Regions from separate parts of the Alteromonas sp. MB-3u-76 genome, predicted to be linked through region 3. Evidence: predicted binding sites of a transcription regulator. Region 3 holds the regulator's gene; each other region holds the start of a gene.
The links. Region 3 encodes LexA, which represses DNA repair genes until DNA is damaged. Its sites were predicted from a motif close to TACTGTATNNNNATACAGTA; they were not measured.
Positions count from the first base shown of each region.

Region 1 (11,201 bases), 1.1 Mb from region 3:
TTGCTCGCTAAGCTTTTTGGGGTTTTCCACCTCAAAACGTTTAGCGAGACCAGTTATTTCAATCATGGATGCGTCCCTCTCCTCGTTTATTATTATTTTCTTCAACTATGCTTATCGAAATGTCGACTCACAGATTTCTATTTTGATGTAATACGAACTCGTTTTATTACTTTTATAGCGATGGCAACTACTTATACTAAACAGTAAAACTGCCGCCTCTACAAATCTATAGTCTTTGTTTTTTATTCTTAATTACAGAATTCATTTAATTTTTAGCTCACGCAAGATAACTACCAATAATAAGTGTTAGCAAATGTGTTATCTGAAAGCCGTTTTTCGTTTACTGGCCATATCGAGTAGGGTGAGGCTTGCGCCTCATCCCTCTTATATGGACTCCCTGAAGTAATCAACATCTTTTGAAAAATTAGTAGTAGATGCGCTCTTATATACGGGCTTTAAATGGAGAGCTACTCCTGCCCTTCGATGTATACGCACCAACAGTTCAATTCTCACACACAGTGTTTAGTCACTTGAGAGGACTGGCTGAATTCTGCTGGTTGGTCTTACCATTTATTTTCGCAATTTGTTGATTTACTAACTCTTAGGCTGCTAACAGTATCGGATTGTAATCGTCATTATTCTTTATTAGAGCAACAGCGGTTCTCACCGTTTTATTTGCTAACGCGATGGCAGCAACCTTCTTTCCCCTTCGGTCAACTAACGCCTTCAGCCACTGCTCTTTCACAGTCTTAGGCTCTCTGGATACTGCTTTATTCACTACCGACATTGCTCCCTGATAGAGCAAACTTCGCAATCTTTTATCTGCACAGTTTTTAGAAATATGTCCCAATCGCTCTTTACCGCCGGTCGAATGCTGCTTCGGTGTCAAACCTATGCATGCTGATGCATCCCGGCCTGTATTGAACTCTGTCGCATTTCCCAATCGAACGGTTAACCCCAAAGCAATCAAAGGGCCTACGCCTTCGAGTTTACTTAATTTCTGGCAAACAGGATTATGCCGCGTGTGTTCTGCTATGAGCCTGTCATAACTTTCTATTTGAGTCGTATAGAGTTGTAACATTTGTGACTGCGCAGCCAAAGCCTGACGATAATTCATCGGCAAGCCGTTTTCTGCATCTTCTAAAATGTCAGGCAGCGCAGTGACTAAATGATTTAACCCCTTTGCTATCACAATCCCGAATTCCGTCAACAGTCCTCGTATCTGGTTTGCCAACGCCGTCCTTTGCTCCAACTGCAGCATTCGCACCCGCTCCAGGGCCTGAAGACCCTGTTCATCTTCCTCCATGATGCCACAAGAGTTTATATGAGGTAATTGAGCCGCAATACCGATAGCGTAGGCGTCATTTTTATCTGTTTTTTGCTTTAATTGCAGCCCTTTTACTGCGCGAGGATGAATGATTTTTACTTGATGACCATGCCGCCTCGCTAAACGCGCCCAGTAATTCGAGCCACCACAGGCTTCCATTGCCACTAACGCTGACACATGGTTTCCCAGAAGTGCTATCAATGCTTTACGACTCATTGCTTTGTTATAATCAATTTTTCCGTCACTGTTGAACTTGCAAACCTGAAAGGAATGCTTTGCAAGGTCAATTGCAATAATTGTATTCTTAATCATGTATGGACCCCTTTGGCTAATTTGACAATTAAGACCGTACCCCTTTCAGGGAAGGGAGTCCATACATCTCACAGAACCGTACGTACGGGCCTCGTATACGGCTCCTGCATACTTCATATCACTTGCTAAGTGACACAATGCTAATTTGCAATCTAGTATCGTGCGCCCTATGGACATCGTTCATTTTCTAACATTGTGGTAACTTTCATTGCAGGGTTTGGCGTTCTAGCACTGAGGCAATCTACCAAATTTGACTACAATTACTTCCCATATACGGCCTGTCTCACCAGACATCACTATTCCTAGCGCACCGATTCGACTTGTCCCGCTGATCTGGCGGCTTGTGTATCAATGATAAAAAAACTCACAACTCATCAGAGTCTTAAAGTCTGCTTCCCCCCTTCGCAATCCATTTAAGCTTTTGGCTAAAATAGATCCTATCAAACACAATGCTGATAGTCGGCTTGGTTTTACCCTCCACACCATTACTGGCTTTCATCGGCCTAGCCTTACTCACTACTACGGGTTCTATCTGGTAACCACGTTATGCCACCTCACACTCGCAACATTCTTGGATCACTCCTTGAACGATACGTCCAACCATTTGATTGGATCTAATGCCAGGCTTCCCCAGTTACTGCACTGGCTCCCTGTTAGAAATTCCACCCTCAAACACAAAACAGGACTGACTGAGTATCGGGCTTCGCGCTATTTTGCACGCTTACCCTCCTGTCTTGCCGAATCAGGTTCACTTGCGTTGTGTACCTCTAACTTCCTATGGCTTCCTTCAGACCCTGCCGTTGGCCAACAACGCCCTTGCCATTCGGATTATCTTCCCCTCAGTCAGGGTGATTCAGGTTTCTTTCAACCTGACGGGTTTGCCAGCTTCGCTGGGCAAACAAAAAACCCGCTTAAAGGCGGGTTTTTAAATGAATCTCATTGATAATAGTCAGTTTGGATAAAGTTCGTACTTACGACTCTTCGTTTACGTCTTCACTATTATCTACTGCAACCTTACTAGGCAAAAGCAATTCTCTTAACTTTGCTTCAATTTCATTTGAAACTTCAGGGTTGTTCTTCAAAAATTGCATGCTGTTTGCTTTACCCTGACCAATGCGATCAGAGTTGTAGCTATACCAAGCACCTGCTTTATCAATGAGCTTGTGCTTAACACCTAAATCAATCAATTCGCCATGCTTAGAAATACCTTCACCGTACTTGATGATAAACTCGGCTTGCTTGAAAGGAGGAGCAATCTTATTTTTAACAACTTTTACGCGAGTCTCGTTACCAACAACTTCATCGCCCTCTTTAACAGAACCAATTCTTCTGATATCCAAACGTACCGACGCATAGAACTTAAGTGCATTACCACCTGTCGTTGTTTCAGGGCTTCCGAACATAACACCAATCTTCATACGAATTTGGTTGATGAAAATCATCATTGTATTCGAGCGCTTCAAGTTACCTGTAATTTTACGCATGCTTTGCGACATCATTCTCGCCGCAAGACCAACGTGTGAATCACCGATATCGCCTTCAATCTCTGCCCGTGGTGTTAACGCTGCTACAGAGTCGACAACAATAACGTCTACAGCACCAGAGCGTGTCAGCATGTCACAAATCTCCAGCGCTTGTTCACCGGTGTCTGGCTGAGAAACCAGTAGCTCATCAATATTAACACCAAGCTTTTCTGCGTAAATTGGGTCAAGTGCGTGTTCTGCATCAACGAATGCACAAGTTTTGCCCTGACGCTGAGCTTCAGCAATAACTTCAAGTGTAAGCGTTGTTTTACCCGATGACTCAGGACCGTAAATCTCAACAATACGGCCTAGGGGCAATCCACCAGCACCAAGCGCAACGTCTAGCCCAAGCGAGCCCGTAGAAATGGTTTCTACATCCATTGTCTTGTTCTCGCCCAACTTCATAATTGAGCCTTTACCAAATTGCTTTTCAATTTGGGATAACGCTGCATCTAATGCTTTGCTTCTATTCTGATCTGTCATCTTAACTATGCCTATGCTTGATCTTTGGTGCGTCACATCTTTAATTATATGGACACGGGTGGGAGTGAGACCGCTGTTACTTGTTCTTACTCGCCTGTAATTTGTTATGCTGTTTAGCGATTACTTTACGCGCTTTATTTATTCCCAATAGGTTGCTACTTGCTTTTATGAACGCACTTTTAAATACGAATTTTTAAACAAGAGCTTCTATAATCATACCCTAACAACTTCCACACACATTCTATACTGTACAAGCATACAGTTTCAACCAGTGTTTTAATTATTTTGTCTTGCAAAACGGTACAACACAAAAAGACATTTAACCGCTGTCTAGCTGATACTAAAACTTTTACAAACAAGCTTAATATTCATGTTTGCGGCTGCTCAACAGTTACACTTCGCTAAGCATTTTCAATGCATAATTGAGAGCAAACTCCACCGCTTGACCGCGAACATCATCTCTATTGCCACTGAATACTTGTTTTACTTGCTGTGCATGCGTACCGCATATAAAACCGAACCACACAGTGCCAACAGGCTTACTTTCACTACCGCCACCGGGCCCGGCGATGCCGCTAACCGTTATCACTAGTTCTGCACCGCTTCGCTTTTGAACACCCGCCGCCATTTCAGTTACAGTCTGTTGGGAGACAGCGCCATATTTTTCCAACGTTTCGCTTTTTACCGATAACTCACAGTTTTTAGCCGCGTTCGAATAAGTAACCCAAGACTGATTAAACCAGTCTGAACTGCCTGCAACACTAGTAAAAGCAAACGCAATTCCTCCACCTGTACACGACTCTGCAGTCGATGCCGTCCACTTTTTATCACGCAATACATCGCCAATAGCCATCACTTGAGTAGTTAACGCGCTATCAATCGTTAAAGATATGGTTTTTGTTTCGGAATCGGTTGAAAATGGCGTAGTCATGTCAATTTATCATCAGCGTGTTTGGTAGCGGAGAGTTTATCATTTATTTGTTACCATACGCATTAACACCGTAAACAAATCTATTGAGGTCGTTTTTTGGAATCACATACTCCTATGATGCGCCAATACCTTACGATTAAGGCGCAGCATCCGAATATTCTCTTGTTTTATCGCATGGGCGATTTTTATGAATTGTTTTTTGATGATGCCAAAAAAGCCGCAGAACTCCTCGACATTTCGTTAACTGCCAGAGGTAAATCTGGCGGCGACCCCATCCCAATGGCTGGGGTACCCTATCATGCGGTAGAAAGTTACCTTTCTCGCTTGGTTAAAATGGGGGAGTCGGTAGCGATATGTGAGCAGGTTGGCGATCCGGCTACCAGCAAAGGGCCAGTAGAGCGACAGGTCCAGCGTATTGTCACACCAGGTACGGTTACCGACGAAGCGCTTTTAGAAGAGCGGCGAGATAATATATTAGCCGCAGTGTGTGGCCACTCTATGCATTATGGCTTAGCCACGCTGGACGTTACTAGTGGGCGCTTTGTAGTATTTGAATGCGATAACGATGAAAATTTATTAGCGGAAATACAGCGGGTTAATCCAGCCGAACTGCTCTATCCAGAAGGCTTCGAGCAACTCTCACTCATTGAGAGCCGAAAAGGATTAAGAAGACGTCCTGAATGGGAATTTGATATTGATACCGCAGATGAGCAGCTTAATCTACAGTTTGGAACTAAAACCCTCGATGGTTTCGGACTTAAAGGTATCACCAAAGGCTTAGGCGCAGCGGGTTGCGTATTACAATATGTAAAAGACACCCAGCGAACCGCCCTACCTCATATTAGACAAATACAAACAGAACAGCAGGACAGCCGCGTTCAGCTAGATGCGGCTACCAGACGCAATCTAGAGCTCACCCATAACTTATCTGGCGGTCAAGAAAACACGCTTTTTAGTGTAATGGACACTACCACAACGGCCATGGGTAGTCGCCTGTTACAACGGGTTATCCACTCGCCGCTTACCGACCAACATGAGCTACAGAGTCGATTAGACGCCGTTGACGCCTTTATTGATGATAGCCCTGACGATATTCGCAGCGCCCTAAAACACATTGGTGATATCGAACGCATCATGGCACGCTTAGCTCTTCGCTCTGCACGGCCTAGAGATTTTGCCAGATTAAAAAACGCGTTTAACGCTTTACCTGATTTACACGACGCATTATCGCGCTATGAAACGGGGCAAATAAGGCAAATCAGCCAAACTGTCGGCACTTATCCCGAGCTGCAGACACTACTCAATCACGCCATTATTGATAACCCGCCGGTAATTATACGAGAAGGCGGCGTCATAGCACCTGGCTACAACGAAGAATTAGACGAATTGCGAGCCCTCTCTCAGGGTGCTACTGACTATCTTGAGGCAATGGAACGCCGAGAAAGAGAGCGTACTGGTATTTCTACCCTTAAAGTAGGATACAACCGAGTACATGGCTTTTTTATAGAAATTAGCCGCGCCAACAGCGCAAATGCACCATCGGAGTATATCCGTCGTCAAACGCTTAAAAATACCGAACGCTTTATTACCCCAGAACTAAAAGAGCACGAAGACAAGGTGCTTAGCAGTCAAGGCGCGGCGCTTGCACTTGAGAAAAAGCTGTACGAAGCACTATTTGATGAGTTTACGCCGCACTTAAATAACCTAATAGACAGTGCCGCGGCACTGGCAAAACTCGATGTTTTGTGTTGTTTCGCCGAACGGGCAATTGCTTTAGATTGGCACAGGCCAAGGCTCAGTAACGAGTGTGCACTTACTTATGAGGAAGGGCGCCATCCTGTTGTAGAAAATGTAATGAAAACACCATTCATCGCCAATCCACTGCAACTAGATACCGCTCGGCGAATGCTGATAATTACGGGCCCGAACATGGGTGGTAAATCTACTTACATGCGTCAAACAGCGCTTATTGCTCTGCTAGCGTGCATAGGTAGTTTCGTTCCAGCTCAGCAAGCGCATATAGGGAAATTAGATCGTATCTTCACCCGTATTGGTGCATCTGATGATCTTGCGTCAGGGCGCTCAACCTTCATGGTCGAGATGACAGAAACGGCCAATATTTTAAACAACGCTACAGAAAACTCTTTGGTGTTAATGGACGAAATTGGTCGCGGTACGAGTACTTACGATGGATTATCACTGGCGTGGGCATGTGCAAGTTACCTTGCTAAACAGCTTAATGCCTATACCCTTTTTGCTACCCATTACTTTGAACTAACCGAGCTGCCAGACACACAGCAAGGTGTGGTCAACGTGCATTTGGATGCTGTTGAGTTTGAAGATACTATCCGCTTTATGCACACGGTGTCAGAAGGAGCAGCAAGTAAGAGTTTCGGGCTACAGGTAGCCCAGTTAGCTGGTGTACCAAGAGCGGTTATTCAAGCGGCTCAACTTAAGCTAGCGGCATTAGAGTCTTCTCATATTATGACTCAAGGGGAAGAGAGTGCGCCCGATAAGGCAGCAAGTATATCGAAAGCTACATCAAAGGCTGCATCACAGGCTACATCAAACGCAAAGCCAAAAGGCCAAGCAGAATTGCTGTTTCCAGATAAACCCAACCCTGCTGTCGATGCTCTAGCGAACATATCTCCCGATGAACTCTCTCCGCGGCAAGCTCTCGACCTTATATACACCTTAAAGCGCTTAAGTCAGTCTTAGCCGCAAGGCCAAGTTTAGGTCACAACTGGCCTAAACTTGGTGTAAATCTGGCGTAAATTTGCACATCATGTGGGCAAATAGATTGTCTGTTTACATGGTTTTGCGTATACTATCGCCCCGTCCAAAGTGTAGATGGTTTCTTTCTGAAATCGGCCTATATTTACCATACAACCCTAACGTTCTAGGTTTCGCATGACACATTATATTTTCGTCACTGGTGGTGTAGTTTCATCGCTTGGAAAAGGTATTGCAGCAGCATCTCTGGCCGCAATTCTTGAAGCTCGCGGTCTCACCGTTACCATGTTAAAACTCGACCCTTACATCAACGTCGACCCGGGCACAATGAGCCCTATACAGCATGGTGAAGTATTTGTTACCGATGACGGTGCAGAGACAGACCTTGATCTTGGTCACTACGAGCGTTTTATTCGCACCCGTATGACTAAGCGTAATAACTTCACTACAGGTCGTGTTTACGAAGAAGTACTAAAACGTGAGCGTCGCGGCGATTACTTGGGGGCGACCATTCAGGTTATTCCGCACATTACTAACGAAATTAAGCGTCGCGTTATTGAAGGTGCTGAAGGTCATGACGTTGCCATCGTAGAAGTGGGCGGTACCGTAGGTGACATTGAGTCACAACCTTTCTTAGAAGCCATTCGTCAACTAGGTACTGAGGTGGGTCGCGAGCGTGCTATGTACATGCACTTAACACTTGTGCCTTATATGCCTGCGTCAGGTGAAGTGAAAACAAAACCCACTCAGCACTCGGTTAAAGAATTGCGCTCAATTGGTATTCAACCAGATATTCTTGTGTGTCGCTCTGTAGGTGCACTACCTACCAGCGAACGCTCTAAAATTGCGCTTTTCACCAACGTAGCAGACAAAGCGGTTATCTCGTTAAAAGATGTGGATAGTATTTATCGCATTCCAGCTGCGCTTAAAGCACAAGGCATGGACCAGCTTGTTGTCGATCGCTTCGGATTTGATTGCCCAGAAGCTGATTTAGTTGAATGGGAACAAGTACTTTACGCAGAGTCCAACCCAACTGCCGAAGTGAATATAGGCATGATTGGTAAATATGTTGAATTACCCGATGCTTATAAGTCGGTAAACGAAGCATTAAAGCATGCAGGCCTTAAAAATAGACTGACAGTCAACATTCACCATATCGACTCTCAAGATGTGGAGAGTAAAGGAACGCAAATACTTGAAAAGCTAGACGCTATCCTAGTGCCCGGCGGTTTTGGTGAACGCGGCATCGAAGGTAAAATTGCAGCAGCTCGCTACGCCCGAGAAAATAAAGTTCCATATTTAGGTATTTGCCTTGGGATGCAGGTTGCACTTATTGAGTTTGCTCGAAACGTTGCAGGCATGGCCAATGCCAACAGTACTGAATTCGACCCTGAAACTGCATATCCTGTAGTAGGTTTAATCACGGAGTGGTTAGACGCTGCTGGAACTACCGAAACACGCACTGAAACATCAGATCTTGGCGGTACAATGCGATTGGGCAGCCAGCTGTGCCATTTAATTGAAGGCACTAAAGTGCATGAGATCTATGGGAACGTTGAAATTTACGAGCGCCACCGTCACCGCTACGAAGTGAACAACAACTTACGCGATGAAATCGAAGCTGCAGGCCTTAAGGTAAGTGGTTTGTCCACTGACAAACGACTTGTAGAAGTTATAGAAATACCTGACCATCCTTGGTTTATCGCTGGTCAGTTCCATCCTGAATTTACTTCAACACCTCGCGATGGTCACCCATTGTTTAAGGGGTTTGTTGAAGCCGCGGGTAAATATCAAAAAGAAAATCACTAGTTTCTAATAAAGGGAACGCTTTCCCGTTGCGTTCCCACATCAAATGTTGAGGAAATAACATGGCGAAAATTAGTCGCATAATCGGACGTGAAATCTTAGATTCACGCGGTAATCCAACTGTAGAAGCAGACGTTTACTTAGAGTCTGGCGTAATGGGTCGTGCGGCTGCACCATCTGGCGCATCTACTGGTAGCCGCGAAGCATTAGAACTGCGCGACGGCGACAAGTCTCGTTACCTTGGTAAAGGTGTAACTAAAGCAGTAGCGGCTATTAACGACGCAATTGCTCCAGCGCTGCTAGGCAAAGACGCACTTGCACAGTCTGATATCGATCAGGTGATGATTGACTTAGACGGCACCGAAAACAAAGAGACTCTTGGCGCTAATGCTATTTTGGCTGTGTCTCTTGCAGTTGCAAAGGCAGCCGCGCTTGAAAAAGGCGTTGCACTTTATGAGCACATCGCTGACCTAAATGGTACGTCTGGCCAATACTCAATGCCGGTGCCTATGATGAACATCATCAATGGTGGCGAGCACGCAGACAACAACGTTGATATTCAAGAATTCATGGTTCAGCCAGTTGGCGCGAAAAGCTTTAAAGAAGCACTGCGTATGGGTGCTGAAATCTTCCACGCGCTTAAGAAAGTACTTTCAGCGAAAGGTCTTAACACCGCAGTAGGAGATGAAGGTGGTTTTGCACCTAACCTTAGCTCAAATGCAGAGGCACTTGCTGTTATCGTGCAAGCCGTTGAAAACGCTGGCTACAAAATGAATGAAGACATTACTCTTGCGCTAGATTGTGCCGCGTCTGAATTCTACAAAGACGGTAAGTATGTGTTGTCTGGTGAAGACAAGAGCTTCGATTCTGAAGCGTTTGGCGACTATTTAGCCGACCTTTCTTCACAATACCCTATTGTATCTATCGAAGATGGCTTAGATGAAAGCGACTGGGATGGCTGGGCGAGCTTAACGAAGAAGATTGGTGACAAAGTACAGCTTGTTGGCGATGACTTGTTCGTAACTAATACCAAAATTCTTAAGCGCGGTATCGATAACGGTATTGGTAACTCAATCCTTATCAAGTTCAACCAAATTGGCTCGCTAACAGAAACGCTTAATGCAATTAAGATGGCGAAAGACGCTGGCTTCACTGCTGTTATCTCTCACCGTTCTGGCGAAACTGAAGACGCGACAATTGCTGATTTAGCGGTAGGTACTGCTGCAGGTCAAATCAAAACTGGCTCTCTTTGCCGTTCTGACCGTGTCGCTAAGTACAACCAACTTCTACGTATCGAAGAAGCGCTTGGTAGTGCAGCAACCTATAAAGGCCTTTCTGAAATAAAAGGTCAGTAAAGCGTTGCCTAATATAGCTCAACGAGAGTAGACAGGCTCTACCTTTGAGAAGGCGTTAGTGCTACTTGTACTAACGCCTTTTTTGTTTTTAGTGCAACTGAGGGCAAATTTTAATTGGGCGCTGAGGGATGGTTATTCTCAAACAAAGACTAATTCTTGTTTCTAGAAGTGGCTAGCTTCTCATATTCTTGATACGGTTAGTGCAGAGACAGTCAAAACGCGATGTTAACGTGAGCACAAACAGTCATCCGCCAAAAACACAATCAGGTTTTTTTAACGACTTAGGCGAACTGGGTGGAAATCACGCACAGTTTTCTGAAGTGTGTACGGCGCTGTACGAAAGGGAGCTTTTGTTTATTGCACACAGCGGGATCACTAATGCGTCTATTCTTAAACGCCGAATCGGCGGATTACCTCATCACATTAGAAGCGTCGCTCGATATTTTGTCACTAACCCAACGCCTCTATCTACCGACACATACAACGGAAGCTGGTATGCCAAGCAGCCTAAAGCAGCACCTCGTTTACCTCAAGACACCGACGCAACTGCTCAGTGGTTTAGAAAACACGCAGATTATGGATTAATTGTTCCTGTATTGATAAAAACCATCGAAGGTATTCACCTTGAATTAGACGCTATCGACAAAACGATGTTGGTAGATGATGTCGTTCATTTGAATAAACACGGTTGGTTTACAGTTGATGGAATCAATCGGGGAAACAGTCAGGAA
Region 1 covers NZ_CP025115.1:992,923-1,004,123, reverse strand. The annotation lists gene CW735_RS04490 (ATP-binding cassette domain-containing protein) at 1-66, opposite strand, end outside; gene CW735_RS04485 (IS110 family transposase) at 602-1,639, opposite strand; gene CW735_RS19500 (hypothetical protein) at 2,223-2,582, shown strand; gene recA (recombinase RecA) at 2,611-3,645, opposite strand; gene CW735_RS04465 (CinA family protein) at 4,037-4,576, opposite strand; gene mutS (DNA mismatch repair protein MutS) at 4,691-7,294, shown strand; gene CW735_RS04455 (CTP synthase) at 7,487-9,118, shown strand; gene eno (phosphopyruvate hydratase) at 9,178-10,470, shown strand; gene CW735_RS04445 (hypothetical protein) at 10,701-11,201, shown strand, end outside.
Region 1: a site for LexA is predicted at 3,890-3,909, ahead of recA (recombinase RecA). Genes of this name have one in related genera too.

Region 2 (11,201 bases), 340 kb from region 3:
CCAGCCTGTATGCGAGCGTTTAATGAGCATGACAGGAATCGGGCCATTGATTGCTACCGCGTTATATGCAGGCATTGGACAAGGCCAGGCTTTTAATAGCGGCCGACATTTAGCCGCTTGGTTAGGTGTAGTGCCCAAACAACATACAACGGGAGATAACCCGAGGTTGTTAGGTATTAGCAAGCGAGGGAACACGTATTTACGCACCCAGATGATTAACGGAGCCAGAGCCGCCTTGCGCCATATTGGAGATAAAACCGATAACGTGAGTCAGTGGTGTCGGGCATGTTTAGCCCGCATGAGCTTTAACAAGGCGTGCGTCGCACTGGCTAACAAAATGGTAAGAATGGCCTGGGCTATGCTGCATTACCAACAGGATTATCAGCCGGGACTGATAAATAAAGCAGCGGCTTAGCCGATGAAACCCAAACCAAAGTTAAGTAAATAATCTAAAACAGGAAGCCTATCAACATATTGCAAAAAGACAATGTACTGATGATTAACGGTTCATAACCATCTTGTTCAAATCAGTTTATACCAATGGCCTTCGAGGCCGCCGGATTGATGAGACAACAAGGTGCGAACAACCATCAAGGCTAGAAGTCAAATGACTTCATGAAAAAGCCGAATATATGGCAGCAATGAATCACGTTAATAAGTCAACACGGTGTCTTGCAATCGGAGAGGGTCCATATATGGTATAATATGAAACTACTTTATGGTGTGCAGGGCACCGGCAATGGCCATATTGCCCGAGCGCGGATCATGGCTGCAGCATTTGCACAGCGAAACGACATAGATGTCGATTTTGTCTTTTCGGGTAGAGCACCCGAGCGCTATTTCGATATGGAAGTTTTTGGTAACTACCAAACGCTAACGGGTTTAAGTTTTATCTACAAAGACGGCAAAGTCAGAAAATGGGATACGGTTAAGCAAGCCAACATCCGTCAGTTTATCGGTGATGTTAAACGCTTCAACACCAGTCAATATGATTTGCTGATCAACGACTTCGAACCTGTCACTGCATGGGCCGCCAAACGCCAGGGCTTGCCTTCGATATCAATAAGTCACCAGGCAGCATTTGCTTATAATGTACCCAAAAGCGGTAACTCGATGTTCGACACCGCACTAATGGCAACATTTGCACCAACAAAACACAAAATTGGTGTACATTGGTATCATTTCAACCAGCCCATCATTCCGCCTTTCGTTGTTGATAAGGCGATATCGCACAGCAAATCTAATCATATTCTGGTTTATCTGCCTTTTGAAAACATCGATGATATTAGAGATATGCTAGAGCCACTGGCCGACCAAACCTTTGTTTGTTTTCACCCTGATATTGAACAAGCCAGCACTGAAGGGCATATACAGTGGAATCCCACATCAAAAGTCCACTTTCATAGAGCGTTGCAAAGCTGTGGAGGTGTTGTAGCCAACGGCGGGTTTGAGTTATCAAGCGAAGCGTTGCAGTTAGGTAAAAAGCTATTGATAAAGCCTCTTCATGGGCAGTTCGAACAACTATCCAATGTATTTATGCTTGATAGCCTCAAATTGTGCCAGCCATTATTTCAGCTAGACACCGACGTACTTGAAGAATGGTTATCCTCGCCTGAAAATGAGCCTATAACCTTTCCAGATAACGCCAATTTGCTTATAGACTGGATAAAGCAAGGTAACTATTCAGACACCAAAACCCTGTGTGAAACCCTATGGAAACACGTCCAATACGGAGATAAAACGCGAGAACGTTTATTGTCTCTTGCAATTTAATACCGCAATGCGATGATAGCGGCATTTATCGTATTCATTGCGGGATTTTCTGTGCTTAATAAGTTGGCTGTTTTTCTGCTTACCCTTACTGCATTAAGCGGTTGTGGTTATAAAGGAGCGCTGTACATTCCAGACGCCCCAACGCAAAATTCGCCCCCGCCCTCAAGCGCCACCCAAGGCGATTCTGAGCAAGGGCCCAACACAAAAAGTACTGCACCTGCCTCTATATCTGGAGAGACTAACTAGTGGATTACTTTGCCTACAAGCAAGGTCAGCTTTTCGCTGAAGACGTTGCCGTTTCCGACATTGCAGCCGAGCACGGCACACCAGTTTATATTTATTCACGGGCAACACTAGAGCGTCATTGGCATGCATTTAACGATGCTATAGGCGACCACCCACACCTCATTTGCTATGCCGTTAAAGCTAACTCAAACATAGGCGTATTGAGTGTATTGGCAAAACTTGGTTCCGGTTTTGATATTGTTTCTGCTGGCGAACTGGCCAGAGTTATTGAAGCCGGAGGCAGCGCCAACAAGGTTGTCTTTTCAGGCGTAGGCAAGAAGCATGACGAAATACGATATGCACTGCAGCAGGGTATAATGTGCTTTAACGTAGAGTCAGAGCCTGAATTACATCGCATAAACGAAGTGGCCGGTGAGTTAGGCGTTAAAGCTCCTATTTCGCTTCGCATTAATCCCGATGTCGATGCAAAAACTCATCCTTATATCTCTACTGGGCTGAAGGCAAACAAATTTGGTATTGCACGAGAAAATGCACTAGCCACCTACGAATTAGCGGCCTCATTGCCCAACCTGAATGTAGTAGGCATGGACTGTCACATAGGCTCTCAGCTAACTGAAATTGGCCCATTTGTTGATGCACTAGAGCGCCTACTTGTGCTCATAGACGAGCTTGCCGAGCGCAATATTATTATCGAACATCTCGATGTGGGCGGTGGTTTAGGCGTTACTTATAACGATGAAGAACCTCCTCACCCCAGAGCGTATGCTGTAGCCATGGCCGAAAAAATGGTAGGCCGCGAGTCGTTAAAACTCATTCTCGAGCCAGGTCGTGCCATTGCTGCGAATGCAGGCATATTGGTTACTGAAGTTGAGTTTATCAAACAAGGCGAAGAAAAAAGTTTCGCCATTGTAGACGCTGCGATGAACGATTTACTTCGCCCTGCGTTGTATTCAGCATGGCAAAACATTATTCCCGTACAAGAGCACAGCGACGCCGAACCCAACACATATGATGTCGTTGGCCCGGTGTGCGAAACCGGTGACTTTATCGGTAAAGATAGAACGCTTGCCATAAAACCTACCGATTTACTGGCAGTTCGCAGTGCGGGCGCCTATGGTTTTGTTATGGCCTCAAACTACAATAGTCGCTGTCGCCCAGCCGAGATTATGGCCGATGGTGAAACGGCTATTGTTGTACGCGAGCGAGAAATTCAAAAAGATCTCTGGAAAGGTGAGCACAAACTTCCGTAAACTAGAGACAAATATAAGATTAAGACGCACCGTTAATGCAGGTTCAATTTTCTAAAATGCACGGTTTGGGCAACGATTTCATGGTTATTGATAACGTTACCCAAAATGTATTTTTCTCAAAAGATAAAATAAAACAGCTGGCCGACCGGAACTTTGGCATTGGTTTCGACCAATTACTGATGGTTGAGCCACCTTATGACCCAGAGCAAGACTTTCACTATCGCATTTTTAATGCCGATGGGTCGGAAGTGGAACAGTGTGGCAACGGCGCTCGCTGTTTCGCACGTTTCGTGAGGCAACACGGGCTCATCAGTCGCAACAAAATTGTAGTAAGCACAAAAGCCGGGAAAATGGTGCTGTATCTTGAGAAAGATGGCCAGGTTACCGTGAATATGGGCAAGCCTATGTTCGAACCCGCCTCTGTGCCCCTTAAGGCCAACAAGCAAGAAAATACCTATATTTTGCGCTTGGGCGATAAAACCTTGTTTATTGGTGCCGCCTCTATGGGCAATCCCCACTGTGTAATGGAAGTGGACGATGTTGATACGGCACTAGTCCACGAGATTGGCCCAGCGGTAGAGAAGCATGAGCGGTTTCCAGAAGGCGTTAATGTTGGCTTTATGCAGGTAATCAACGAATCACACATTAAGCTTCGTGTATTTGAGCGCGGCTCAGGGGAAACTTTGGCCTGTGGCAGCGGCGCATGCGCGGCAGTTGCAATTGGTCAAATACAAGGTAAATTAGGAAAAGATGTGCGGGTAGATTTGCCTGGCGGCAGCTTGCGAATTCGCTGGCCAGGGCCAGATAGCGTGATGAAAATGACAGGGCCTGCTGAACACGTATACGACGGACAAATAACAATATGAGCGAATTACTCGGGCAATCTAACGCCACTCAAATTATTGAGCCCTTTAACGACACCTCGGCGCTCACTCCAGCGCAGGTGCGCGATTACTTGTTAGAAAACCCCGAGCTTTTCGTGCAATATCCAGAACTCCTTGAAAAGATAAAGTTTCCACACGAGCAGAAAGGCAGCGTGTCGTTAGTTGAAATTCAGGGTGAGCAACTGAGAAAAAAAGTGCGTCAGCTTAACCTCAAGCTCAACCAATTGGTGTCTATCGCCAAACAAAACGAGAAAATATACCGCGTTTACACAGACCTAAACGTTCAACTTCTGCGCTGCGAAAGCGTTGCCGAGGTTCAGTTTACTCTTGAGGATGTCTTGCAAGAGCGTTTGCAGCTATCTTCAGCGGTCATCAAAAGCTTTAAAGGCCCCCATGCGATCCCCGAATTACAACAGCGATTGTTTACCGAAAAGCGGTTTAAACAGTCTAACTTCTTTTTCGGACGTCTTTCGCAGCACGAGCGTCAATTGTTGTTTGGAGAAAGTAGCGCAGAGTCAGTGGCTCTGATGATTCTTGGTGATAACCGCGACCTTGGCATTTTAGGAATAAGCAGCAGCGACGCCAGTCATTTCACGCCTGATATGGACACGCTATTACTTCAGCAGCTACAGCAGGTACTCAACATTATCTTACCCGACATGATGGGGTACTAATTTCTGTGTCTCACGACGCATCGCAAAACTCTTCTCAAAACCTAATCAGTGACGCATGCCAACACTGGCTTGATAAATTTTTATTGCATTTGCAGGTAGAGCGCGGACTCTCTGGCCATACGGTTAAAAATTACAGCCGCCAGCTAACCGAAGTAGCCAAACTATTGAATCTACACGAATGGTCTGGGCTAACGCCTAGCGACATAAAACGTGTGATGGCCGATGGAAAAATGTCGGGGCACAGCGCGCGAAGTATTGCGCTTCGCCTCTCAGCACTGCGCACATTTTGCCATTACCTTATTGAGCATCAGCAGCTTTTCAGCAACCCATTAGAAGGTATCCAAGCACCCAAGCAAGGCAAGCCTTTACCTAAACAACTTAGTGTGGATGAAATGCAGCAGTTGCTCGGCGCACAAACAGGCAGTGAAGATGACGAGGGCATGCAACTGCGCGACAACGCCATGTTTGAGTTAATGTACGGCTGTGGATTGCGGTTGAATGAGTTGACAGGGCTTGACCTTGCCGACTGCCTAAAAGACGGTACGATTAGGGTAACGGGCAAAGGCAGTAAGCAGAGAATACTCCCACTTGGTAGACACGCACAAAAAGCACTTAATGCCTGGTTAAAGGCTAGGCCAGCCTATGCATCTCCTTATGAAAGTGCCGTGTTCGTAAGCAAACGCAAAACCCGGATATCAAATCGGCAGGTTGCTAACAGACTGGATAAAATGGCACAAACCCAATCAATTTCGCAGAAAGTCAGCCCTCACAAACTGCGCCATTCCTTTGCTACCCACGTACTAGAATCAAGCGGCGACTTACGAGCCGTTCAAGAGTTGCTAGGGCACGCAAATTTGTCTACTACACAAGTTTACACGCATCTCGACTTTCAGCATCTTGCGAATGTTTACGACGCTGCCCACCCCCGTGCACATAAAAGTAAAAACGACAAATAGACACACAATATTAAGGCTAGCTAGTTTATGCAGTTTTTTAAACCCGTTAACAAGGTGAAGGCCATGACCTTCGATCTTGACGATACGCTTTACGATAATGAACCGGTTATAAGACAGGCTGAGGCCGCGTTAGCTGCTCACTTAGCCGAGCACCACCCTCATGCGGCCACGCTTTCACCCCGTAACTGGTATGATTTAAAATGTGCCGCAATTAAACTAGACCCTCGCTTGGGATCTGACATGGGGCAACTGCGCAAAGTTATACTTACTGCAGCGCTGTCAGGCAAAAACTCAAGTACACTTTGCGTTGAAATAGCTAACGATGACAGTCACAACAGTCAGCTCAAGCAGGAAGTAGAAGCCTGTTTTAACTGTTTTTATGATGCGCGAAGCAATTTGACGCTAGCGCCAGATGTGCACCACATTCTTCAACACCTAAGCACACGCATGCCGCTTATTGGCATAACCAATGGCAATGTTGATGCGGATAAAATAGGGATTACGCCCTATTTTGACACTATCTTGCACGCAAGCCTGACACGCCCTATGAAGCCGGCAGTAGGCATGTTTAACGAGGCAGCAGCACTGTTAGAACTACCAGCTAGCCATATTTTACATGTGGGAGATAATCTTGTTAAGGATGTGTTGGGCGCAGTGAACGCAAACTTCCAAGCCGCTTGGTTCGCCTGCAATCGGCCCATGGATTTACACAATGAGCCGGTGTCGGTACTGCCTCACGTTGCGCTAAGCAGTTTATCTGACCTCGCTTATTTCTGTGAATAACAAACAGCCACGCTAATGGGCTAATGCCAGATCAGCATAAGATAGGTGTTAAGCGTTATCCTCTTTAGGTGTTGTCTTCTTTAGACGTTGTCCTCTTTAAGCATTGTCTTCTAGCACATTTTGCTGCATAGACTCGCAGGGGTTTTGGCAAATGGGCCGACCTACTACTTTTGCCGGTACACCTACTACGGTAACGTGGGGCGGAACGTTATTTAGCACCACACTGCCGGCGCCTACTTTAGAGCCCTCGCCAATTTCAATATTACCCAGTATTTTTGCACCAGCGCCCACTAGCACACCCTGTCGAATTTTAGGGTGGCGGTCGCCAGACTCGTTACCCGTACCGCCTAGTGTCACGCTTTGAAGAAGTGACACATTGTCTTCTATCACGGCTGTTTCACCTACAACAATGCCGGTGGCGTGGTCGAACATAACGCCTTTACCAATTTGTGCAGCCGGATGGATGTCTACGCTGAAGCTTGCCGAGTTACGGCTTTGAAGGAAAAGCGCTAGCTGGTGACGATTATTCATCCACAAATAATGTGCCATTCGGTGAACCTGCACCGCGTGAAAGCCTTTAAAATGGAGCAATGGCGTAAGATAGTCATCAACAGCAGCGTCGCGAGCTTTTATCGCTAAAATATCTGCCATTGCTGCCTCGCTAATGCCAGGCTCTAACAAATAAGCCTCGTCAAACACCTCACGAATAGCTAATGCAGGCATAACATCGTCGGCCATTTTGTTAGATAAAATAAAACTTAAGCACGACTCAAAGTTATGGTGAGCCAATACACTGGCGTGAACATAGCTCGATAACAAGGGTTCGTTATCAGCGACTACTTTTGCTTCTTGTTTCAAGGTTGACCAAAAATCGATGGGCATAGAAAGAGAAGTCATGGCATTTCCTGTTGGTGTATATCGCAGACGTCATAAACGATTGTCTTTGCCTAAAAGCGCAAAACGTTTGAAGAACCGAGTGTAGGACTCAGAGTTTACCTGAGATTACAGAATATCAATATAACACTAGTACCCAAGGTGAAGTTTTTTCGATCAACAAAGCTAAACAATTTCGTATTAGTTATTCCATTTAAGAACACTTAAAACTGCATTTTAAACGCGCAAAACTGGACTGTATAAATTAACAGGCAGCTGGCATAATAGCGGCGCGTTTAATTTGTATATGAAATAAGATAATAGGTGCCACACTATGGATGTATCCAGACTGCTAGATGAGCTAAACGACAAACAGCGTGAGGCTGTAGCAGCACCACTTTCAAACGCGCTTGTTTTGGCCGGCGCAGGAAGTGGCAAAACGCGGGTATTGGTGCATCGCATTGCATGGCTTATGGAAGTCGAGAATATCGCCCCCTTCTCAATTCTAGCCGTAACCTTTACGAATAAAGCCGCAAAAGAAATGCGCGGACGAATAGAGTCGTTAATGGGCAGAAGCCTGCACAACATGTGGATTGGCACCTTCCACGGCTTGGCACATCGCTTATTACGAGCCCATCACGCTAAAGCGAAATTACCTGAAAATTTTCAAATTATCGATTCAGACGACCAATACCGCCTTATCCGTCGCATACTAAAAGCCATGAACTTAGACGAAAAGCATTATCCGCCCCGTCAAATTCAGTGGTACATAAACGGCAATAAAGACGAAGGCTTGCGCCCGCAACACATTGAAACCCATGGCGATCATATTCAGAAAACCATGCGTGAAGTGTATACCGCTTATCAAGACGCCTGCGACCGCTCTGGCCTGGTAGACTTTGCTGAACTATTGCTTCGTGCCCACGAACTATGGGCGAAAAATCCAGAAGTGCTAGCGCATTACCAACGTCGATTTCGAGCTGTGTTGGTAGACGAATTCCAAGATACCAACAACATTCAATACGCCTGGCTGCGCATGCTGTGCAGCGGCGATAATAACAATATTATGATTGTTGGCGACGACGACCAATCGATTTACGGCTGGCGTGGCGCTAACGTAGACAACATTCAGCACTTCTTAAAAGACTTCGAATCACCTGCCACCATTCGCTTAGAACAGAATTATCGTTCCACCGGCAACATCTTAAAAGCAGCCAACACGGTAATCGACAACAATACTGGTCGTTTAGGTAAAGAGTTGTGGACAGAAGATAAGCAGGGCGAGCTTATCTCGGTGTACGCGGGGTTTAACGAACTAGATGAAGCCCGTTTTATCGTATCAAAAATTAAAGACTGGCTAAATCAGGGCCATGCGCTTAGTGATACCGCCATTTTATATAGAAACAACGCACAATCTCGTGTTTTAGAAGAAGCGTTACTTCACGAGGGTTTGGCGTATCGTATTTACGGTGGTCTACGATTCTTCGAGCGTCAAGAAATTAGAGATGCACTTGGCTATATGCGCATGGTAAGCCACCCTCACGATGATGCGGCTTTCGAGCGCGTGGTGAATACACCAAGTCGCGGTATTGGCGAAAAAACGCTGTCGCAAATTCGCGAGACCGCACGCTCTCACAACTGTTCCATGTGGCAGGCTAGCCAGCTACTTATTAACGAAGCCAGTTTGAAAGGTCGTGCCCTTAACGCCATTCAAAGTTTTGTGTTGCTAGTGACAGAGCTTGAGCAATCAACGGTTGATGACCCCCTTGAACAACAAGCAGATAAAGCAATACGCCAGTCTGGGCTCTACGCTATGTATCAGTCTGAACGCGGTGAAAAAGCCCAAGCGCGCCTGGAAAACTTGGAAGAACTGGTTACCGCATGTAAAACCTTTATTGTGCCCGATGAAGCTGAAGAAATGACGCCGCTAGCAGCGTTTTTAGCTCATGCATCGTTGGAAGCGGGCGATACACAAGCCGATAAAGACCAGGATGCGGTGCAAATGATGACCATACACACAGCGAAAGGCCTCGAGTTTCCGCTCGTGTTTTTAGCGGGTGTAGAAGAAGGCATGTTCCCCAGTCAAATGACCAATGATGAACCAGGCAGAATGGAAGAAGAGCGTCGTCTCTGCTATGTTGGTATGACTCGGGCTATGCAAAAGTTGTATATCACTTATGCCGAAAGTCGTAGATTATATGGTCAAGACAAATACCATACAGCGTCGCGCTTTATTCGTGAAATGCCCGATGATTGCATTGAAGAGGTTCGGCTAAAGTCGACGATATCGCGCCCCGTGCACAACAGATTTAGCCCAATGACGTCTCATGCGTCATTTGAAGAAACCGGCTTTAAGTTGGGCGAACGTGTGGTGCATCGCAAGTTTGGTGAGGGTATTGTGCTGAATTATGAAGGCAGCGGTGAGCACGCGCGCGTGCAAGTCAACTTTGATGAATTTGGCAGTAAGTGGCTGGTTCTCGCCTACGCAAAACTGGATAAAGCGTAGTACTAACACGGCAAGGTAGCCTGTATCTAAGTTGGATTATATGCAGCAACATGTGCTGGTCATTGAAAATGGCGATAACAACCTTGAAATTATATCGAGGCTGGTGAGGCGTGCAGGCTTAACCCCTGTCGGTGCTACCTCGCTTATGGAAGGGCGCGCTCGTTTTGCACAAAACACACCCGAAACTTTCTTATGCGCTATTATTGCTTATTCTTTGCCAGACGCACCGAAGGGCGAAGCTATCGACTTTGCCATTAACGCATACATTCCTACTATTGCCACCACGGAAAGTTTAGACACGCTCATTCGAGACAAAGTGCTCGAGCGGGACGTTGTCGACTATATTCCCAAAGAGAACGCGCAAAATTACGATTATCTCATCCGCCTTATAGCAAGGCTTGAGAAAAACAAATCTACTGGCGTTGTGGTTGTAAGTACCAACAGGGTACAGCGGACCCGAACGCTTTCCCTGCTTGAACGCCACAACTTCGTTGTTTATGAGTGCATTACAGCAAGTGAAGCCATGAGTGCCCTTTCCGACCACAAGCATATTAGATTGGTTATTACAGACAACACGCTTCCCGATATGTCGGGCACGGTATTTGTGGCGAGTTTGCGAAAAGCATTTTCAAAAGAGCAACTGGCTATAATGGGCATTGCTGGCGGCCAAGGCATGCTAATGTCGGCGCACTTTATCAAAAGCGGAGCAAATGACTTTTTGCGGATACCCTATTGCCACGAAGAGTTTTTGTGCCGGGTTATGCAAAACGTGGAATACATTGAGAATGTTGAAGCCATTAGACGCGCTGCAAATACCGACTATTTGACGGGTTTACCAAATAGAAGACATTTCTTTTATACCGTTACTATGCAGCATCAGCAGCTTTCAGATGAGCACGCATTGGCACTTATCGATCTTGATTTCTTTAAGTCTATCAACGATACCCACGGCCACGATGCGGGTGATGCCGTACTTAAGGCAGTTGCCGCATTGATAGAGTTCTATTTTCCAGACGAAATTATTTCTAGATTCGGCGGTGAAGAGTTTTGTATTTACCTACCAGACACGCCCTTTAGAGAGGCTTATGAGCGGCTTGATGATTTTAGAAAGGTGGTAGAAGCTGAAGCTATTGAGCTACCAAAAACCACCACTCATATTACCTGCAGTATAGGTATGAGCGGGACCACCACACAGCGAATAGACAATCTCATCAGTGATGCAGACAAACAGCTTTATGCTGCTAAAAACAGCGGTC
Region 2 covers NZ_CP025115.1:226,521-237,721, reverse strand. The annotation lists gene CW735_RS01045 (IS110 family transposase) at 1-415, shown strand, start outside; gene CW735_RS01040 (MJ1255/VC2487 family glycosyltransferase) at 706-1,773, shown strand; gene lptM (LPS translocon maturation chaperone LptM) at 1,825-2,019, shown strand; gene lysA (diaminopimelate decarboxylase) at 2,019-3,269, shown strand; gene dapF (diaminopimelate epimerase) at 3,305-4,135, shown strand; gene CW735_RS01020 (DUF484 family protein) at 4,132-4,827, shown strand; gene xerC (tyrosine recombinase XerC) at 4,833-5,783, shown strand; gene CW735_RS01010 (HAD-IA family hydrolase) at 5,811-6,566, shown strand; gene cysE (serine O-acetyltransferase) at 6,663-7,463, opposite strand; gene uvrD (DNA helicase II) at 7,774-9,945, shown strand; gene CW735_RS00995 (GGDEF domain-containing response regulator) at 9,986-11,201, shown strand, end outside.
Region 2: a site for LexA is predicted at 7,694-7,713, ahead of uvrD (DNA helicase II). Genes of this name have one in related genera too.

Region 3 (11,201 bases):
TGCAATTTGAACAGCATCTTGAAGACCATATTGCAGGAAAAAGCCAAGTTTTTAATACTTCATTTCGAATGCAACATGCCAATGGCAGTTGGGTTTGGGTCGAGTCTTACGGAAAAATAGTAGAGCGCGACACAAATGGAAAGCCCATCCGCATAGCGGGTATCCACCGCGACATTACGCGGAGAATGGAAAGTGAGATTTTTGAGCGGAAAAAAACTCAGCTGCTGCAGTTTATCAACAAAACTCGCGCGTCATACTTGGAAAGCAATGATTTAACATTAGCGTGTCAGACAGTACTGCCCGAGCTTATAGATTTATCTGATAGTCAGTTTGCTTTTATTGCACAAATGCAAGACCAAGATACTGAGCCTAAGCTGTTTATACACGCTATTTCTGAAATTGTTTGGGACAGCGAAAGTTTTTCTCAATATTCGGAGTATAAAAACAGAAATCTATATTTCACTAGTTTCGACAACTTATTTGGGAAAGTTATTGTTTCAGGTGAGGTGATTATTGCTAATTCGCCCATAAACCACCCTGCATCAAGAGGAACGCCAAAAGGTCATCCTCGAATAAACCGATTTCTAGGGCTACCGATTAAGATAAAAGATAGAGTTGTCGGTATGATAGGTTTAGCGAATAAGTTTGAGAGTTACAAACCCTCTGATGCCGAATTTTTCCAGCCATTTGTAGATGCCTGAGCTGGCCTTTTCTATGCCGTTGATTTAGAGCGAGCGAGAGCTGATGCTGAAGAAAGACTGCGCAAGCTGGCAATGACAGACCCCCTTACGGGGCTTCTCAACAGGCGCTCTTTTTTAGATGAGTGCAATAGAATTGCTCAAACACACAAGCAGACTGCTGTGGCGATAGTGGATATAGATTACTTCAAAAGCATTAACGATACCTACGGACATGATGCCGGCGATTACGCCTTAAAAGAGATCGCAAACATTACTCAATCCATCTGCAACGAGCATGGCGTTGTGGCAAGGTTAGGCGGTGAAGAGTTCGCTATTGTATTGGTAGACAAAACCCCAAAAGACGCTGATTTGATTTTTGAAAGACTGCGGGATGCAATTAATTCAGCTCAGTTTAATTATAAAGCGGACCGTATTAGTCTAACAATCAGTACTGGTGTGAGTTATACGATGGATTCTTTCGAGGTTGACTTTAGTGCTTACCTATCTGTTGCAGATCAGGCACTTTATGAAGCTAAGTCCATTGGGCGTAATCGGGTATGCTGGCAACCTGGAATACGTTAAATGGTCGGTATTAAATCCGATTTTTTGTCTGTAGCGCCCGTCAGCGCTTGTTATTTGAATTTAGGTGTATATACTTACAGGAACTGTATGGACAGACAGGTCTTTTATGCGCCCACTCACAGCTCGACAAACAGAAGTTTTAGAACTTATTAAATCTAATATGCAAGCAACGGGAATGCCACCCACGCGTGCAGAAATAGCCCGTCACTTAGGTTTTAAATCGGCAAATGCCGCTGAAGAACATTTAAAGGCCCTTGCGCGTAAAGGCGTGATTGAAATTCTTCCCGGTACATCTCGTGGTATCAAGTTAACCATTCCGATAGAAGATGAAATAGCCGAAGAAGAAGGTTTACCGCTTATTGGGCGAGTTGCTGCCGGTGAACCAATTCTTGCTCAAGAGCACGTAGAGTCTCATTATAAAGTTGATCCTGCTCTGTTCCAGCCTCACGCTGACTTTCTATTGCGTGTAAACGGCATGAGTATGAAAAATATCGGCATACTCGACGGCGATTTACTAGCCGTTCATCGCACCACCGACGTGCACAATGGTCAGGTTGTTGTGGCCAGAGTCGATGAAGATGTAACGGTAAAACGTTTGGAAAAGCGTGGCCGAGAAGTGCTACTTCACGCTGAAAATGAAGAGTTTTCACCCATTAAAGTTGATTTAGCAAACGAACCTTTCGCGATTGAAGGTATTGCTGTAGGCGTTATTAGAAACGCTGACTGGATGTAGCCTTTTACCTTACTGTATTAAAAGCGGCATGATAGCCGCTTTTTTTAGCACTTAAGTCTAATAATCTCCCCTATTTCTCCTGTATAAGCTACAACTTTCAGTACTTATAAATATCATTGATATACCATTTTAGGCGTAAATCTTTAAGCGCCAGTTAAGATGGTTTTGCGCTGGTTTCGAGAGTGTTGCTAAACGAGCTCTGCTCAAAATTTATTCAATATTTGCCGCTTAGCGTTTGATTTTAAGAAATTAAATGGCAATAACCTGCACAACCAATCACTCCAAAAATCTACTCCCTATAACTCTGTTATCCCCCATCTGTGGCACTTTGCTTACTATTTGAGTAACGACCACGAAATTCTGCTTAGATTAAATTTTGACCTCTTCATTAAAATTTTAACAGAAAAGACTAGACGGAACGCTATTATTGCGCAATTCTTATACAAGCTTTAACAAAATAATAACAATGACTTTGAATTCAATTTACAAATTGATGTATTGAGTTAATCGTTCACAAACCACTTGGTAGAGACTGCGCAAAATAACATTTGGCGTTAATGGCTCTGCCATTACGGAGGTGCTGAGTGAAATCACTAAAGATCGCAATGTCAAAATGGTGTGTTAGCGTTCCATTTTTGTTCTTTTCTCAATTCCTTTTCGCGCAAGAGGCCGCAGAAGAATTATCTTCGCTTAATCTTCGCCGCGGTGCTACTGACATAAGTGGCCAAGTATACGACCTGCATATGCTCATGTTCTTTATATGTGTAGCTATTGCCGTGGTGGTGTTTGGAGTTATGTTTGCTTCTATGTATTTACATAGAAAGTCACGAGGCGCCAAGCCAGCAAACTTTCATGAAAATGTAAAAGTAGAAATTGCATGGACGGTGGTTCCATTCCTCATCCTTATTTTTATGGCCGTACCCGCTGCCAATACGCTTATTGCCATGGAAGATACCTCTGAAGCTGACATGACCGTTCTAGTGACAGGATCTCAATGGAAGTGGCATTACAAGTACATGGACAGTGACGTTGAATACTATTCTTTGCTTGCTACTCAGCGTGAGCAAATTCAAAACAAATTTACGAAGACCGACAATTACTTATTAGAGGTAGATCGTCCTTTAGTAATTCCCACCGGGCAAAAGGTGCGATTTTTGATCACATCGGACGACGTTATTCACTCTTGGTGGGTACCCGACTTTGCGGTGAAGAAAGATGCTAATCCAGGCTTTATTAATGAAGCTTGGGCAAAAGTTAACGAGCCAGGCGTTTACAGAGGCCAATGTGCGGAGTTGTGCGGTAAAGACCACGGTTATATGCCGGTAGTGGTTATCGCAAAGGAACCAGCGGAGTTCGACGCGTGGATGGGTGAGCAGGAAGATCGTGCACGTAAAGCGAAAGAAGAAGAACAGCGCTTACTATCGATGAATATGTCAATGGATGAACTTATGACAGAAGGTGAGCGAGTTTACAACGCCACATGCGCAGCGTGTCATATGCCAAATGGTGAAGGTCTGCCGGGCGTTTTCCCAGCGCTTAAAGGCAGCAAAATGGCACTGGAAGATCAAACTGGGCACATTGAAATTGTGCTTCACGGCAAGGCCGGAACGGCGATGCAGTCGTTTAGCAAGATGTTGAGCCTTAAAGAAATTGCAGCGGTTGTTACCTACGAGCGAAATGCGTGGGGCAATAACACCGGTGACATGGTTCAGGCTAAAGATGTCAACGCTTTAGCAACTGGAAACTAGGAGCGAATGATGAGTAAAGCAACTGAAGTAATTTCGCCAGATACCTCTGTGCATCACGATGACCACGATCATCATGACCATATACCGAAGGGAATTACGCGCTGGCTGTTCACTACGAATCACAAAGATATAGGTACATTGTATTTATGGTTCGCTTTCATCATGTTTTTGGTGGGCGGTGCTATGGCAATGGTTATTCGAGCTGAGTTGTTTCAGCCTGGGTTACAAATTGTCGAGCCAAACTTTTTTAACCAGATGACTACTGTTCATGGGTTAATTATGGTGTTTGGTGCCGTAATGCCTGCGTTTACCGGGCTGGCAAACTGGTTAATTCCAATGATGATTGGGGCACCAGATATGGCGCTTCCCAGAATGAACAACTGGAGCTTTTGGATTTTACCAGGCGCCTTTTTAATTCTACTTAGTTCCTTGTTTATGGAAGGTGGCGGTCCGGCGTTTGGTTGGACTTTCTATGCCCCACTATCAACAACCTATAGTGGCGACTCTACAGCACTGTTCGTCTTCTCTGTTCATATTATGGGTATTTCCTCAATCATGGGGGCGATAAACGTTATCGTAACTATCTTTAACATGCGCGCGCCTGGTATGACATGGATGAAAATGCCGCTGTTTGTATGGACTTGGCTAATTACTGCGTTCTTGCTTATTGCAGTTATGCCTGTGTTAGCAGGTGCAGTCACTATGGTACTGACCGACAAATTCTTTGGCACAAGCTTCTTCGATGCGGCCGGTGGTGGCGACCCCGTTATGTTCCAGCATATTTTCTGGTTCTTCGGACACCCTGAGGTTTACATTATGATACTGCCAGCGTTTGGCATTATCTCTCAAATAGTCCCTACGTTCTCCCGCAAGCCGCTATTTGGTTATGCCTCAATGGTGTATGCAACAGCGTCTATAGCATTACTGTCATTTGTTGTTTGGGCTCACCATATGTTTACCACAGGTATGCCGGTTTACATGGAGATGTTCTTTATGTTTGCCACCATGCTCATTTCCGTTCCCACGGGGGTGAAGGTATTTAACTGGGTAGCCACCATGTGGCGAGGGTCGCTTACCTTTGAAATGCCAATGATGTTCGCTATTGCGTTTATCGTGCTATTCACTATTGGTGGGCTATCGGGACTCATGCTGGCAATAACACCGGTTGATTTCCAATATCATGATACCTACTTCGTGGTCGCTCATTTCCACTATGTACTGGTTACTGGTGCTGTCTTCTCCATTATGGCTGCTGTTTACTACTGGCTGCCTAAATGGACGGGCAAAATGTACGACACCACACTGGCGAAGTGGCACTTCTGGTGCTCTCTTGTTTCGGTAAATGTACTGTTCTTCCCTATGCACTTTGTTGGTTTGGCGGGGATGCCTCGTCGTATTCCAGACTACGCACTTCAATTTGCAGACTTCAATAAATGGATAAGTCTAGGTGGCTTCGCCTTTGGGTTGTCTCAACTTATTTTCTTAGCGCTATTAATTAAAGCGTGCAAAAAACAAGGCGAGCCAGTATCGGCACAGGTATGGGATGGAGCTGAAGGGCTCGAGTGGGAAATTCCTTCTCCTGCGCCTTATCACACATTCGAGACGCCACCAGTAGTTAAATAGTGTTTCGAACTTAGACTGAGACGGGGCTATTAGTAATGGCCCCTGGCAGACTAAGAAATAGAATTCCAAGCGGAGGCACAGTGTATGACACAAGCAAGTGCGAACAATAAGATGGTGGTCAAATTAGTGGCCATTGTTATTGGTATGTTTGGATTCGGTTTTGCGTTAGTGCCGCTTTACGATGTCTTTTGCGACATTGCTGGCATAAATGGCAAGACAGAGGGGACTGCAGCGGTTTATCAATCTATCGATATTGATGAAAGCAGAGAGGTTACCGTTGAATTTATTACTCGCACTAATACCGGAATGCCGTGGGAGTTTCGAGCAGAAACCAAACGTATAAAAGTACACCCTGGTGAGTTGAACACGGTGTCGTTTTACGTGCGAAATCCGGCATCGAGCAATATTATCGCACAAGCTATACCGTCGGTTTCGCCAGGCACTGCAGCCATATATCTCAATAAAACCGAATGTTTCTGCTTTAATCAGCAGCCATTGCAGGCGGGGGCAGAAGCCTATATGCCTATGCAGTTTTATGTAGACCCACAGCTACCTGAAGATATTACGTTTTTTACATTGCAGTACACACTCTATGACGTCACCGCGAGAGCGAGTGATCTAACAACTAAACCGAATCCTTTTATGGATCCGTCGTTACAAAGCGGCGAATAGTCTGTTTGGGATAAGGAGAAAATGATGCAGCAAGAATATCAAAAATATTATGTACCCGCGCAAAGTCCGTGGCCCATTGTGGGGGCGGTCGCTCTGTTTTTAATCGCAGTAGGTGCCGGCAATTTTGTGGTTGAGGCAACGAAGGGCGAAAGTGGTTATGGCAGCTATGTGCTGCTAGCAGGGATTGTTGTTTTATTAGTTATGCTAATAGGATGGTTTAAAAACCAAATAGATGAGTCTATGTCTGGACTGTACAGCGACCAGTTAGGACGCTCTTACAGACAGGGCATGAGTTGGTTTATCTTTTCTGAAGTGATGTTTTTTGGAGCCTTCTTTGGCGCACTCTACTACGCGAGATTTATCGCTGTTCCATGGTTGGGCGGTGATTCAAATAATGCGATGACAAACGAAGTGCTTTGGCCAGGGTTCGAGGCCATGTGGCCACTGGTGAACACCCCAGGCGGTATTACCACACAAGAAATGAGTCCAGGTGGATTGCCCACTATTAATACAATTATTTTGCTTGTCTCCTCAGTGACGCTGCATTTCGCACATGTTGGTTTGGAGCAAAATAAGCGCAAACAGCTCACTCTTATGTTAGGTGCGACTATCTTACTTGGCTGTGGATTCTTGTTTTTGCAGGTTGAAGAGTACATCCATGCATACCGCGATTTGGGCTTAACTCTGCAATCGGGCATTTACGGTAATACTTTCTTTATGCTGACAGGGTTTCACGGCATGCACGTTACCTTGGGCACTATCATTCTAATTGTGATGTTCTTCAGGGTGTTGAAAGGCCACTTCACGTCAAAAGAGCACTTTGCCTTCCAGGCAGGAAGCTGGTACTGGCACTTCGTTGATGTGGTGTGGGTAATGTTGTTTATTTTCGTCTACGTGTTGTAGCGCAGCTAGTCGCCAAGCCCTAATAAGGCCTAGGGTTTGGCGAAATTAACCCAGTTCCAATAGCTATCAATATAAGTACAACGATGATGACAGAGGTAAGTACCCTTCGGCCGATATATTTGCTCATAGGGCCATCTTTAGGATCGTTTTTCATCATCACACGCATGGCCATAAAGAGATTAACAATCATAAATAACACCAGGGCGACAAGGATTACTTTTATTAACATAACCATCTCTTCTTTTTTTATTTGTTTTGGTTGGAGCTGTTAAGTATGTCACAACGTTTTCAGTTTTTATTTCCTTGGCTAGTCACCGCAGTGAGTGTGGCGGCGATGTGTGGCCTGGGATTTTGGCAACTGGAGCGTATGGTCGAAAAACAGCAGCGTTTAGCAAGCATAGCGCAAAAGCAAAGCAATGAAAGCCTTAGCTTAACCGATGCGCTGATGGAAGAAGATCCCAGAGATATTGCAATCAGCTTTGTGGGTACACCGGATGGCGAGCGCGCTTTATTACTTGATAATCAAATCCATGAACAAAAAGTTGGCTTTGATGTATTTGCGCCTGTGTTAACTAATGCAGGCTGGATTTTAGTTAACTATGGCTGGATACCGGCGCCAGACTTAACGCGAACAATACCCCAGGTTAACCTATCAAGTGCGACACGCCAATTTGACGGCATTGTGACCGTTCCTGGAGACAACCCCCTTGTTACTGAGACTAATGTCAGCCTTCCCAGTTTTCCTGCCCTTGTCCAACAGATAGCGTTCAAATCGTTAAGTGAAAGTTTAAATGTTGCACTTTTACCTTATGTTGTTGAGCTCACCTCAAAAGACCCGGCTTTTGTTCGCGATTATAAGCCGGTTGTTATGCCGCCAGAAAAACACCTTGGTTACGCAATGCAATGGTTTGGTTTAGCCATCGCTGCGGCAGCCATAGGTGGCTTCGCAATCAGTAAAAAAGGACGTATTCATGAGTAATACTACTTCCAAAAAAACACTAATTATTATGGTCGCCGTTTTTGTTCTTCCGGTGGTGTTAGCGAAAATTGCGCTAGAAAACGATTGGTTCAACAAAGCGTCTACAAATAAAGGCGCATTGCTTCAGCCAACCCTTGATTTAAGCACCATGCTAAAAGAAAGCTCACCAACTTGGCGTCTTCTTTATATTTTGCCTGAACAGTGCGACCTGCGTTGTGAAAATGCTCTGTTTAGTATTAATCAGGTGTGGCTGGCGTTAGGGAAAGAGTCTGATCGCGCTCAAGCGCTGGTATTAACCACGCCAAATAGCGACAAAACTGCACTCGCGTCATTAGCCGATTACCCTAATGTCGCAACGTTGTCGGTAGATGACACGGGGCCGTTAGCTTTTCAAAGCGTTTATGTTGTCGACACCCTGAATAACGCCATGCTTTTTTATCAGATCAGTGAAGATAAAGAAGAGGCGGTGATGGAGAGTCGTAACATGCTCGCTGATATCAAAAAATTGCTTAAATTATCGCGTATAGGGTGATAGCCATGAAAAAACTCACGCTGTTTAGTCTTTTTTTAGCTGCCTTTGTTATTGTCCTTGGGGCCTATACACGCCTTACAGATGCTGGGCTTGGCTGCCCAGACTGGCCCGGCTGTTATGGCAATTTAACCGTGCCGCTTGGCGATGAAAAAGTGAGTGCGGCAAATGCGGCCTACCCAGAACGCCCAGTTGAAGCGTTCAAAGCATGGAACGAAATGATTCACCGTTATTTCGCAGGTACATTAGGATTATGCATAGCAGCCATCGCGTTCATTGCCATAAGACAACGTAAACAGGGCACACCGCTAAAACTACCGCTTATGTTATTAGGGCTAGTCACCTTTCAAGCTGCGTTAGGCATGTGGACCGTGACGCTGAATTTATTACCTGTGGTGGTGATGGGGCATCTGCTTGGTGGTTTCAGTGTGCTTTCTTGCCTATTTATTTTGTACCTGAGGTTACGTGAGGCTGAATTCACTCAACATCCGAATACTAACCGTCAAGCCAGCGCTGTCTATGAAACAAGTAGTGGTGGTAAATCTGCCAATGGTTTTAAGGTATTTGCTTCTATTGGTGTTGGCGTTCTTGTAATACAAATAGCGTTGGGCGGGTGGACTTCTGCCAACTACGCGGCACTTGCCTGCACAGATATGCCAATTTGTGAAGAGGGATGGCAAAGCCGACTCGATTTCGCAGGTGCATTTAGTGTTCCCGATGCAGATAATTACGAGTTTGGTGCTCATGACTATGGCGAGCGAGCCACCATGCATATTGTTCATCGCGCTGGAGCGCTCATTACCTTCGTATATCTCATGGCTTTGGGAGTTGCCATGTTATTTAGTCGCTCCTCGAAAGGCAGCAGCTTAGCTAGCATTTCGCCCTCTCAAAAAAGATTAAGCAAGATAATGATTGGTTGCCTTTGTGCTCAGGTAGCGTTGGGCATTAGTAACGTGGTGTTCGCGCTACCTCTTGCTGTGGCTGTGCTCCACAACGCAGTCGCTGCCATTTTACTTCTTTCGCTATTGGGCATCGTGTTTTCTCTTTACAGCCCGCGCACTGAGTTATTTGCTCGCTCTGCATCTGTTTATGCTGCATCAGATAATGCAGCTTCGTCGTCTCACCCATTGCCACAGGCCTTATCTAAGGCTTCAGGAGGTCTTCATGGCTAAATCAGCCTCTCTTCAATCTCGCGCGGCACGGTCGCATAATACTGTTTCATGGAAAGATTATTATGAAATGACCAAACCCAATGTGGTTATGTTGCTTCTTTTAACCGCATTGGTGGGCATGTGTTTAGCAACGCCTAATTGGGTAAATGCTATGACGCTTATTAGCGGCCTTATAGGTATTGGCATGCTGTCGGCTTCAGCGGCGGTAATTAATCATGTTGTCGACCATAAAATAGATAGCGTTATGGCACGTACCTTTAACCGGCCCGTCGCAAAGGGCAAGGTGAGCGTAAATAACGCACTGTGGTTTGCCGGTATATTAGGCGTAGTTGGTTTCGCCGTGTTGGCAGTTTTTGTCAATATGCTCACTGCATGGCTAACATTCGCCAGTCTTGTAGGTTATGCGTTTGTTTATACTATGTATTTAAAGCGTGCAACGCCGCAGAATATTGTCATTGGCGGTCTTGCTGGGGCAGCGCCTCCGTTACTGGGGTGGACAGCGGTAACAGGTGAGATACACGCCCATGCGCTGCTACTAGTTCTTATTATCTTTACATGGACACCGCCTCATTTTTGGGCGCTGGCCATTCACCGAGAGAAAGACTACGCAAAAGCGAAAGTTCCCATGCTGCCTGTTACTCACGGCGTATCCTTCACTAAAACATCGGTGTTGGCTTACACAGTATTACTCGGCCTAGTTTGCTTGCTACCCTATCTAACTGGCATGAGCGACATGATTTATTTAGTGGGGTCGAGCGCGTTAAACATTGGATTTTTGCTCTACGCTTTAAAATTAAAGTTCGCAGCAGACGAGCAAACGGCGATGAAAACTTTTAGGTTCTCTATAATTCATCTCATGGTATTGTTTGTGGTATTGCTACTCGACCATTACATACCAGTGAGTTTATGAATCAGAAGTTTTTTGTAGGAGTTGTTGCGCTTGTTGCTCTAATCGGTGGTGTTATCGGTGCGCTTTACATAGCGCCACCGAGCACAGACAGTAGCAACACTCCTGCCTATTTCCAAGAGTACCCGCAACCTCGAGCTATTGCCCCTTTTACACTTTCACACCACAGCGGCAAAGAGTTCACAGAGGCATCGCTTAAAGAACAATGGAGCTTGGTGTTTGTAGGTTATACCTTCTGCCCCGATATATGCCCAACCACCATGGCCGAATTAAATGGTATTTATCCACAGCTGCAGCAAATCGACAGTGTTTATCCTATACGCGTCGTATTTGTGTCAATCGACCCTAAAAGAGACACTTTAAATAGACTTTCTGAGTATGTGAGCTATTTTAATAAAGAGTTCATTGCGGTCACAGGTGAGCATAAATCGCTTTTTCCGTTTGTCAGAAACCTTGGCATGATGTACGCCATCGCTGACAGCACAGACAATCCGAATTACCTCGTAGACCACAGCGCATCAGTAGTGCTTATCGACCCTGAAGGGCGAGTAGTGGGAAGATTCAAACCAACTAGACAACCAGGAAAACTGTCGATAAGCGATCCTCAGCAGATTCTGGCAGACATGCCAATTATTATTGCGAAGTAGTTATATGGAAATAAATATCAGGCCGG
Region 3 covers NZ_CP025115.1:4,251,262-4,262,462, reverse strand. The annotation lists gene CW735_RS18990 (GAF domain-containing protein) at 1-701, shown strand, start outside; gene CW735_RS19995 (GGDEF domain-containing protein) at 774-1,262, shown strand; gene lexA (transcriptional repressor LexA) at 1,369-1,995, shown strand; gene coxB (cytochrome c oxidase subunit II) at 2,601-3,743, shown strand; gene ctaD (cytochrome c oxidase subunit I) at 3,753-5,366, shown strand; gene CW735_RS18970 (cytochrome c oxidase assembly protein) at 5,451-6,038, shown strand; gene CW735_RS18965 (cytochrome c oxidase subunit 3) at 6,060-6,941, shown strand; gene CW735_RS18960 (DUF2909 domain-containing protein) at 6,961-7,170, opposite strand; gene CW735_RS18955 (SURF1 family protein) at 7,216-7,920, shown strand; gene CW735_RS18950 (hypothetical protein) at 7,913-8,452, shown strand; gene CW735_RS18945 (COX15/CtaA family protein) at 8,458-9,621, shown strand; gene cyoE (heme o synthase) at 9,614-10,531, shown strand; gene CW735_RS18935 (SCO family protein) at 10,528-11,175, shown strand; gene CW735_RS18930 (GNAT family N-acetyltransferase) at 11,180-11,201, shown strand, end outside.